One region of the Salinibacter grassmerensis genome, then DNA from elsewhere that is predicted to be linked to it. Evidence: predicted binding sites of a transcription regulator. Region 1 holds the regulator's gene; the other holds the start of a gene.
The links. Region 1 encodes HrcA, which represses chaperone genes, less so after heat shock. Its sites were predicted from a motif close to TNTTAGCACTCNCNNNNNGNGAGTGCTAANA; they were not measured.
Positions count from the first base shown of each region.

Region 2: the regulator HrcA is predicted to act here: its motif matches at 2,571-2,601, upstream of groES (co-chaperone GroES).

Region 1 is NZ_CAMTTF010000002.1:299,283-303,143, forward strand. Features, by position in the region: gene sppA (signal peptide peptidase SppA) at 1-1,107, opposite strand, end outside; gene hrcA (heat-inducible transcriptional repressor HrcA) at 1,436-2,527, shown strand; gene OJB03_RS05525 (nucleotide exchange factor GrpE) at 2,640-3,299, shown strand; gene dnaJ (molecular chaperone DnaJ) at 3,399-3,861, shown strand, end outside.
Region 2 is NZ_CAMTTF010000002.1:596,368-600,228, reverse strand. Features, by position in the region: gene OJB03_RS06650 (hypothetical protein) at 1-38, shown strand, start outside; gene mutY (A/G-specific adenine glycosylase) at 161-1,225, shown strand; gene OJB03_RS06640 (hypothetical protein) at 1,237-1,758, opposite strand; gene OJB03_RS06635 (DUF2085 domain-containing protein) at 1,879-2,358, opposite strand; gene groES (co-chaperone GroES) at 2,652-2,942, shown strand; gene groL (chaperonin GroEL) at 3,038-3,861, shown strand, end outside.

The sequences.
Region 1 (3,861 bases):
CTCCGACGCCGCGGCGCTGCCGCCCGGCGAGTTGACCCGGACCACGACGGCCTTCGTGCGAGAGCTGGTCCGTGCGGTCTCCAGCGCCTCCGTCAGGGTCGTGGAGCCCAACGCCTGGGAGCCCCCGATGGGGGACTGGCCGTCCGGGTCTCCGACGACGATATTGCCCTCCGCGTACACGATGTCGACCTGCCCATTTCCGGTGTACGACTGTCCCGCACTCTCGGCCGATACCCCTTGGTAATCGTCGATGGACACGGTGGGCACGTCGCCCGACAGCGGGGCATCCACGAGGTCGCGGAGCTGGTCCCGCACTTCATCCTCGTAGCGGAGCCCATCAACGAGATTCTCATCCAGGGCGGCCGAGGAGCTGAGAAGAGCATCCTCCTCGGCGAGGCGGTTGAGGGCCTCGGTCGAGAGCCCCCGTGCCTCTGAGACGGCCGTCATGAACCGCTCGTTCGTCGTTTCCAGCAGGGCGGTAAGCTGCTCGCGGTTCGGCTCCGACAGGTCTGAGCGTACGAAGGGCTCCCCGGCGCTCTTGTATTTCCCGGCCCGGATGAGTTGCGGCTCCACCTCGAGGCGCTGCAGGGCGCCGTCGAAGAAGGTCACCGTCGTCCCGAAGCCGTTGTACTGGAATGCGGATTGTGGGGCCGTAAAGACACTATCGGCGGCGCTGGCCAGAAAGTAGTCCTTCTCCGTCATGCCGAACTCATCGCTGGACGCGAGAACCGGGAGGCCGTTCTCACGGGCGTGCACGACGGCCTGCCGCGCCTCTTCGAGCGTGGCCCAGTCGGCACTGATCCCCTGTGTTCGCAGCCAGACGGCCTCGACGCGGGAGTCGGTGCTGGCCTTCCGGAGCGCGGTCTGAAGGGCGCGGAGGTCAAAACTCGGCCCGCTCCCGAAAGCCTTCTGAAAGGGATCGTTGGTCACACGCTCCGGGATGTCGCCGGACAGGGGCACCGTGAGGACGGAGCCGGGCTGGACGGTCGGCGTCTGGTTGGCCGAGAGGGAAACGGCAAAAAAGAAGAAGACAAAAAAGAAGACGATGAGCCCCAGCGCAACGAGGGTCCCGATCACACTGGCGGCGAGGGTGGACAAGAAGCGCATGAAGAACGGCGGGGTAGAGTGGGAGATCGGTGACGGTCGGGCGAAGCAGACACACGACCAATTCACGTGTATTCGGTGGCGGGGCTGCCGTTTCGATGAGGCCCGTCACCCCGCCGGGGGCCGTGCGTGAGGGAAACTCGCGCCCCGACGTGAAGTACATTAGATGATCAATCCTGTCTTTCCACCCGGGGCTGTGTCCCACCTACGGATCCGTCGGCATTGACGGGCGGATCCTGCTGGGGAAATCTCCTCAGCAACGTCGGGTTGGAGGACAGACCAATCTGCACAACGGCCTGGACACCCGTTTGAGAAACTCCTTCACGCCCCTGTGAGCCCTGTTGACGCGAACGACGACCGGCCGTCCCTCAGCGAGCGTGAGCGCGACATCCTCCGCCTCGTCATTGAGCAATTCGTCGACACGGCGGGGCCTGTGGGGTCGCGGTCGCTGGCCAAGGACGCGAACGTAGAGCTGAGCCCCGCCTCCATCCGCAACACCATGGCGGACCTGGAGGACATGGGCTACCTGGACCACCCGTACACCTCTGCCGGCCGCGTGCCCACCCGACTCGGGTACCGCACGTTTGTCGACGAGCTTATGGACACGCCGGCCCTTTCGGAAGTGGAGCGGGAGGTGCTCAAGGTCAAATTGGCCCGTCTCGTCAGCGATACCGACGAACTACTGAGTGAGAGCACCCGTCTGCTGAGCAAGCTCACCAACCTGCTCGGGATCGCCCTCACGCCCCGTCTCTCCACCGCCATGCTGGACCGGCTCGACATTGTCCCGCTGTCCGGTTCGCGCCTCATGTTTGTGTTGAGCGTGCAGGGGGGGCTCGTGAAGACAGTCGTCCTCAGCTTTGAGCCGGACCTGCAGCGGGCCAAGATAGACCGCATCGTGTCGACCCTGAACGAGCGCCTCGCCGGCCTAACCCTGCACGAGATCCGCGACACCTACGAGGAGCGCCTTGAGGATCTGCCCGACGAGACAGGGCTCATCGCCCTCGTTCTCGACGAGGCGTCGATCCTCTTCAGTGAGCCGGATGAAGGTCGCCTGCAGTTTGACGGCACGCAGAACATTCTGTCTCAGCCCGAATTCCAGGAGCCTGATGAAATGCGGCACCTCATCGAAACCATTGAAGATGAGGACCGCGTTGTGCAAGTGATTGAGAACCTATTTGAGGCCAATCCCGACGCCGTGGGACAGGCTGTCGTCCGCATCGGGAGCGAGACCGATCGGGAGGAGATGGACGCCTACTCCATCGTTATGTCCCCGTACCAGCTCGGTGACACGGTGGGCTCCCTCGGCGTCATCGGGCCCAAACGAATGGACTACGGCCGCGCCGTGGCCCTCGTCGAAAACATGGCCGCCGTCGTAAATCGGCCTGGGGACGACGAGGCGACGGACTCTTCCGTTCCGTCCTAGCCCGCTCAGGCCCCGGAGCCACGCCCGAATGCCGTTAGCGGTCGCTGGCGAACGCCGGCGACCGTTCGTGTTGTCTGTCCTGTGTCTTGTCCCACGAACCCTCTTGTTGACTGTGAGTGCAGACCCGAACGACGGTCGTCCGATGACGAACGACTCGTCCCCAAACGCCGACGACTCCTCCTCCGCCGACCCTGCCGACGAGGAGACCCCCGCCTCCGATCCGCCCGATGACATCGAGGCCCTCACGGGCGAGGTAGAGGCCCTCCGCGACGAGGTGGAGGGGCTGAAGGAGGAACGCGACGAACTGAACGAGCGCCTGCTCCGGAAAGCGGCGGAGCTCGAAAATGTGCGTCGCCGCATGGACCGGGAGAAGAAGCGCCGCCACGTGGCCGGAAAGGAGACGGTGCTCGAATCGATGCTCGAGGTGCTCGATGACTTTGAACGCTCCCTCGATGCAGCTCAGGACCTTGACGTGTCCGACGATCCGGAATCGGCCTACGAGACGCTCAAGGGAGGGGTGGAGATGGTGTACCGCAAGTTTCAGGACCAGCTTCAGTCCCTCGGTGTGGAACCGATTGAGGCGGAGGGGCAGCCGTTCGACGAGCAGCTGCACGAGGCGATGATGCGGCAGCCGTCCGACGACGTCGAGCCGGGCAACGTCCTGCAAGAGGTGCAGAAGGGCTACACGATGGGGGACCGTGTGCTCCGTCACAGCCGGGTTGTCGTGGCCGCCGAGCCGTCAGAAAGCAGCAGTGCGGCCAACTCCGCATAGCGAGGTCCCCGCCAGCCCCCTTGGCTGGTTCTCACTGTCATTGCACGCCGACGCAGCGGCCCAAGGCCGCACTCTTCCGAACGAGAACTGCTCCTGCACATGCCGCGCGACTATTACGACATCCTCGAGGTCGACGAAGACGCCTCCGACAAAGAGATCAAGAAGGCCTACCGGAAGAAGGCGATGGAGTACCACCCGGATCGCAATCCGGACGATCCGGAGGCCGAGCAGAAGTTCAAGGAGGCATCGGAGGCGTATGAGGTCCTGTCGGACTCGGAGAAGCGCCAGCGCTACGACCAGTTCGGCCATGATGGGGTCGACAGTGGGGCGAGCGGCGGCCGGCGAGGCCGTGGGCGCGGCTTCCACGACATTGAAGACATTTTCGATGCCTTCAGTGACATCTTTGGCGGGGCCCAGGGGGGAGGCCGCGGGCGCGGTCGGTCGGAGCGAGGACGAGGACGCCCGGGCAGCGACCTCCGCGTGTCGCTCTCACTGACTCTCGAGGAGATTGCGGAGGGCACCGAAAAGAACCTCCGGCTTCAGAAGTACCTGGAGTGTGAGT
Region 2 (3,861 bases), 300 kb from region 1:
CCGACACTCTCGTCGTCCAAATCCGTTTTCGGCCATAGGTCTACCCCTCAGGTCCGAGCTCCCACCCAACCGTTCTCTCGCATACGCTGCCTCCCACGTTCCCATTCCTACACTTCCCCTGTCCCCCACCGACCGCCAGCGCCAGGCCTTCCGGACCGACTTGCTCGACTGGTACGACGAGCACAAGCGGTCGATGCCCTGGCGCGAGGCGGACGACCCGTACCGCATTTGGGTCTCGGAGATCATGCTCCAACAGACGCGAGTCGACACTGTGCGCGACTACTATCATCGCTTCCTGGAGACCTTCCCCACGGTTGAGGCCCTCGCGAGCGCCGACCGCGACGCCGTCCTCAAACACTGGGAGGGCCTCGGGTTCTATGCCCGGGCCCGCCACCTCCACGAGGCGGCCCAACGCGTCGTCGACGAGCACGACGGCGCCGTCCCCGACACGATGGACGCCATCAAGGACCTGAAGGGCGTGGGTCCGTATACCGCCGCCGCGGTGCTCTCGATCGCGCACCGGAAGTCCCACGCCGTCCTCGACGGCAACGTGACGCGCGTGCTGAGCCGCGTATTTGCGGTGGACGAGGACGCCACCACGAGCTCCGCCGAAGGGCACCTCCGCGACCTCGCCAACGAACTCCTCCTCCCCGACCGCCCCGGCGACTTTAACCAGGCCATGATGGAGCTCGGCGCGCTCGTCTGCACCCCCAGCACGCCCCACTGCGACCGATGCCCAATCAGCGCAGTGTGCCGCGCCCACGACGCCGGAACGGAGGAAGACTACCCCATCACCCCCGAGTCGGAACCAGTGCCCCACGAAGACATCGCCGTGGGCCTCGTGTTCGACGATGACGACCGGCTCCTCATTCAGCGCCGCCCCGACGAGGGACTGCTCGGCGGGCTCTGGGAATTTCCAGGCGGGAAGCAGGAGGGCGACGAGTCGATGGAGGCGGCGTGTCGGCGGGAGGTGCAGGAGGAGCTCGGCGTCGGAATGCGAGACGTGGAGCCCTTCTACACCCTCTCCCACGCCTATTCCCATTTTAAAATCACCCTTCATGCCTTCCGCGGCCGACTCGACGACGGCCCGCCCGAAGCCCGAGAGGACCAGCCGTTTCGGTGGGTCACGGTCGACGAACTGGACGATCACGCTTTTCCCCGGGCCAACCGGCGGTTGATCGAGGAGCTGGAGCGGCGTCAGACCGAGCCTTCGCTCTTCGACTGAGCGGAACGAGCCTACTCGTCAATCACCTCGGCCTCCACGGCCTGCTCCATTCCCGACCCGCCAGCGTCATCTTCGCCAAAGAAGGCAGTGCCGAGAGCACCTCCGATCGCCCCGAAGATGGCGTAGAGGACGATGCTAAAGCCGAGACCAACGAGAAACATCATGATCCCCCCTCCTTCGCTCTGAAACTGCTGCATCATCTCGGGGGACATGCCCTGCTGACCCTCCATCCTCTGCATAAACTGCTTCATTGCGTCTCGCGAAATGGAGTCCGAGTCGAGGCCAAGTGGGCGGAGCATCGCGTCGAAGATGGAGCCAAGGATTGCCCCGCCGGCGCCGGCGAGTGCACCAACCACGGCACCCTCGCCGGCCTCGATGGCCTGATCGGTGCGGCTCGTGAATTGCTGCGTCGCGACGATTCCTCCCACGATGACGCCGAGGCAACAGATCGTATTGATAAAGTTCAGATAGGACGTACTGAGAATGCCGGTGACGACGGCGCCGACCAGGATGGACTGCTGTCGGGGAGTCATGGATGTGCGGAAGACGTGTTGTGCGGATGAACGAGCGGAGCCCTGCGAAGACATTGCATGCCCCGGAGAAAGGTCGCACGAAATTAAGCATGAGCACCGTCAACCGAAAGGGAAGCGTGCCTACTCGGGACCACCCATGCCGGAGGCCCGTGCCTTGCGGTGGAGAAGTCGAGCCGTGACGTAACTGGCCGCTACACTTCCGAAGAGAAGCCCAGTCAGAATGCGGCTCTCGGGTCCGTTCCCCCAGAGATGCAACAGGGGCCCGGCCCAGTCGAGTCCCATCGGGACGAGCGCCCCGAGCAGTGCGTACCGGCCGTACGATCCGAGCGTGGCCCACAGGTTGGCCCCCCAACCCGTCCCCGCCACGCCCACGACCAGCCCAACGTAAATTCCACTGCAGCGGTCACAAAGTGCCACCGGGACGCCCCTGAAGTGAAGCGAACGCCCCGGCAATTGGTGACATACCGGTGCGAAACCCTCCCGCACCACGGCCTGGAGCGACGCCGGCAGGATCGGGGGAAGCATTGCCAGGGCGAAGACCCCGCTCGTGATCGCCAGCAGGCCGTACCAGACGAGGCGTACGCTGCGTCCGTTCATCATGTGTCGGGAGGAGATTGGCATCACTTCTAGCCAGACGGGTTGAACCAGACAGAGGTCAGGGCCCAAGCCTGTTTCGGCCCACACATCGAGACTGCCTCACCGTTCCCGAACACCGGCGAGACACGATACGAAGCGTCGCTAGAGGATCTTCACCCTGAGTCTCGCGGCAATCGGGAACAGAGAACGGACCCTGATGTTCTTTAGCGTGGAGTTGTTATCACTCGCTATCGGTGAGTGATAACAGTCTCTGACGCCTCATCCACATATCCCTCACAAGGCATTCCGAACAGATCATGACGAGCATCAAACCTCTCGGCGACCGCGTCGTCGTCCGGCCGAAACCGGCCGAAGAGAAGACCGAAAGCGGTCTTTATATTCCGGAATCGGCGAAGGAGAAGCCCCAAGAGGGAACGGTCGTCGCGACCGGTCCGGGCCGCGTCGAAGATGGCACCCGGATCGAGATGACGGTGGAGGAGGACGATGATGTCCTCTACGGCAAGTACGCCGGCACTGAGGTGACGCTCGACGGTGATGAGTATCTCATCATGCGCGAGAGCGACATCTTCGGCGTCGTTGAAGGGTAACGACCCGGCCGTCCCCGTGGCGCTCGGCGCCGCGGTTGTACGACCGACTCCCACTCCCGAACGAATTCCCCGAACGAAACCCTTTACACGCAACCATGGCGAAGCAGATTAAATTCGACTCTGAAGCGCGAAACGCTCTTCAGGAGGGCGTCGACCAGATAGCGAGAGCTGTCAAGGTCACGCTCGGCCCGAAGGGTCGGAACGTCGTGCTTGAGAAATCCTTTGGCGCCCCGACGATTACGAAGGACGGCGTCACAGTCGCAAAAGAAATTGAACTGGAGGAGCGCCTTCCCAACATCGGCGCCCAGGTGCTGAAGGAAGCCGCCTCGAAGACCAACGACGACGCTGGCGACGGCACGACGACGGCAACCGTGCTGGCCCAGTCCGTCATCAACGCCGGTATGAAGAGCGTCACGTCCGGCGCCAACCCGATGGACGTGAAGCGTGGCATTACCGCGGCGGCCGAAGAGGTCGTGGAGCACCTTCGCAACCAGAGCGACCCGGTCGAGGGCAAGGACCGCATCTCACAGGTCGCTACGATCTCGGCCAACAACGACGACGCGATTGGCGACCTTATCGCCGACGCGTTTGAGCGTGTTGGGCAGGACGGTGTGATTACCGTTGAGGAGGCCCGCGGCATCGAGACGTACCTCGACGTGGTCGAGGGCATGCAGTTCGACCGTGGCTACCTCTCCCCGTACTTCGTGACCGACTCGGAGGAGATGGAGGCGGTGCTTGAGGATGCATACATCCTCATCTACGACGACGAGATCGGCAACATGCAGGACCTGCTGCCGATCCTCGAGAAGGTCAGCCAGACGAACAACCCGCTGCTGATCATCGCCGAGGACGTGGAGGGGGAGGCCCTGGCCACGCTCGTGGTGAACAAGATGCGCGGCACGTTGAAGGTGTCTGCCGT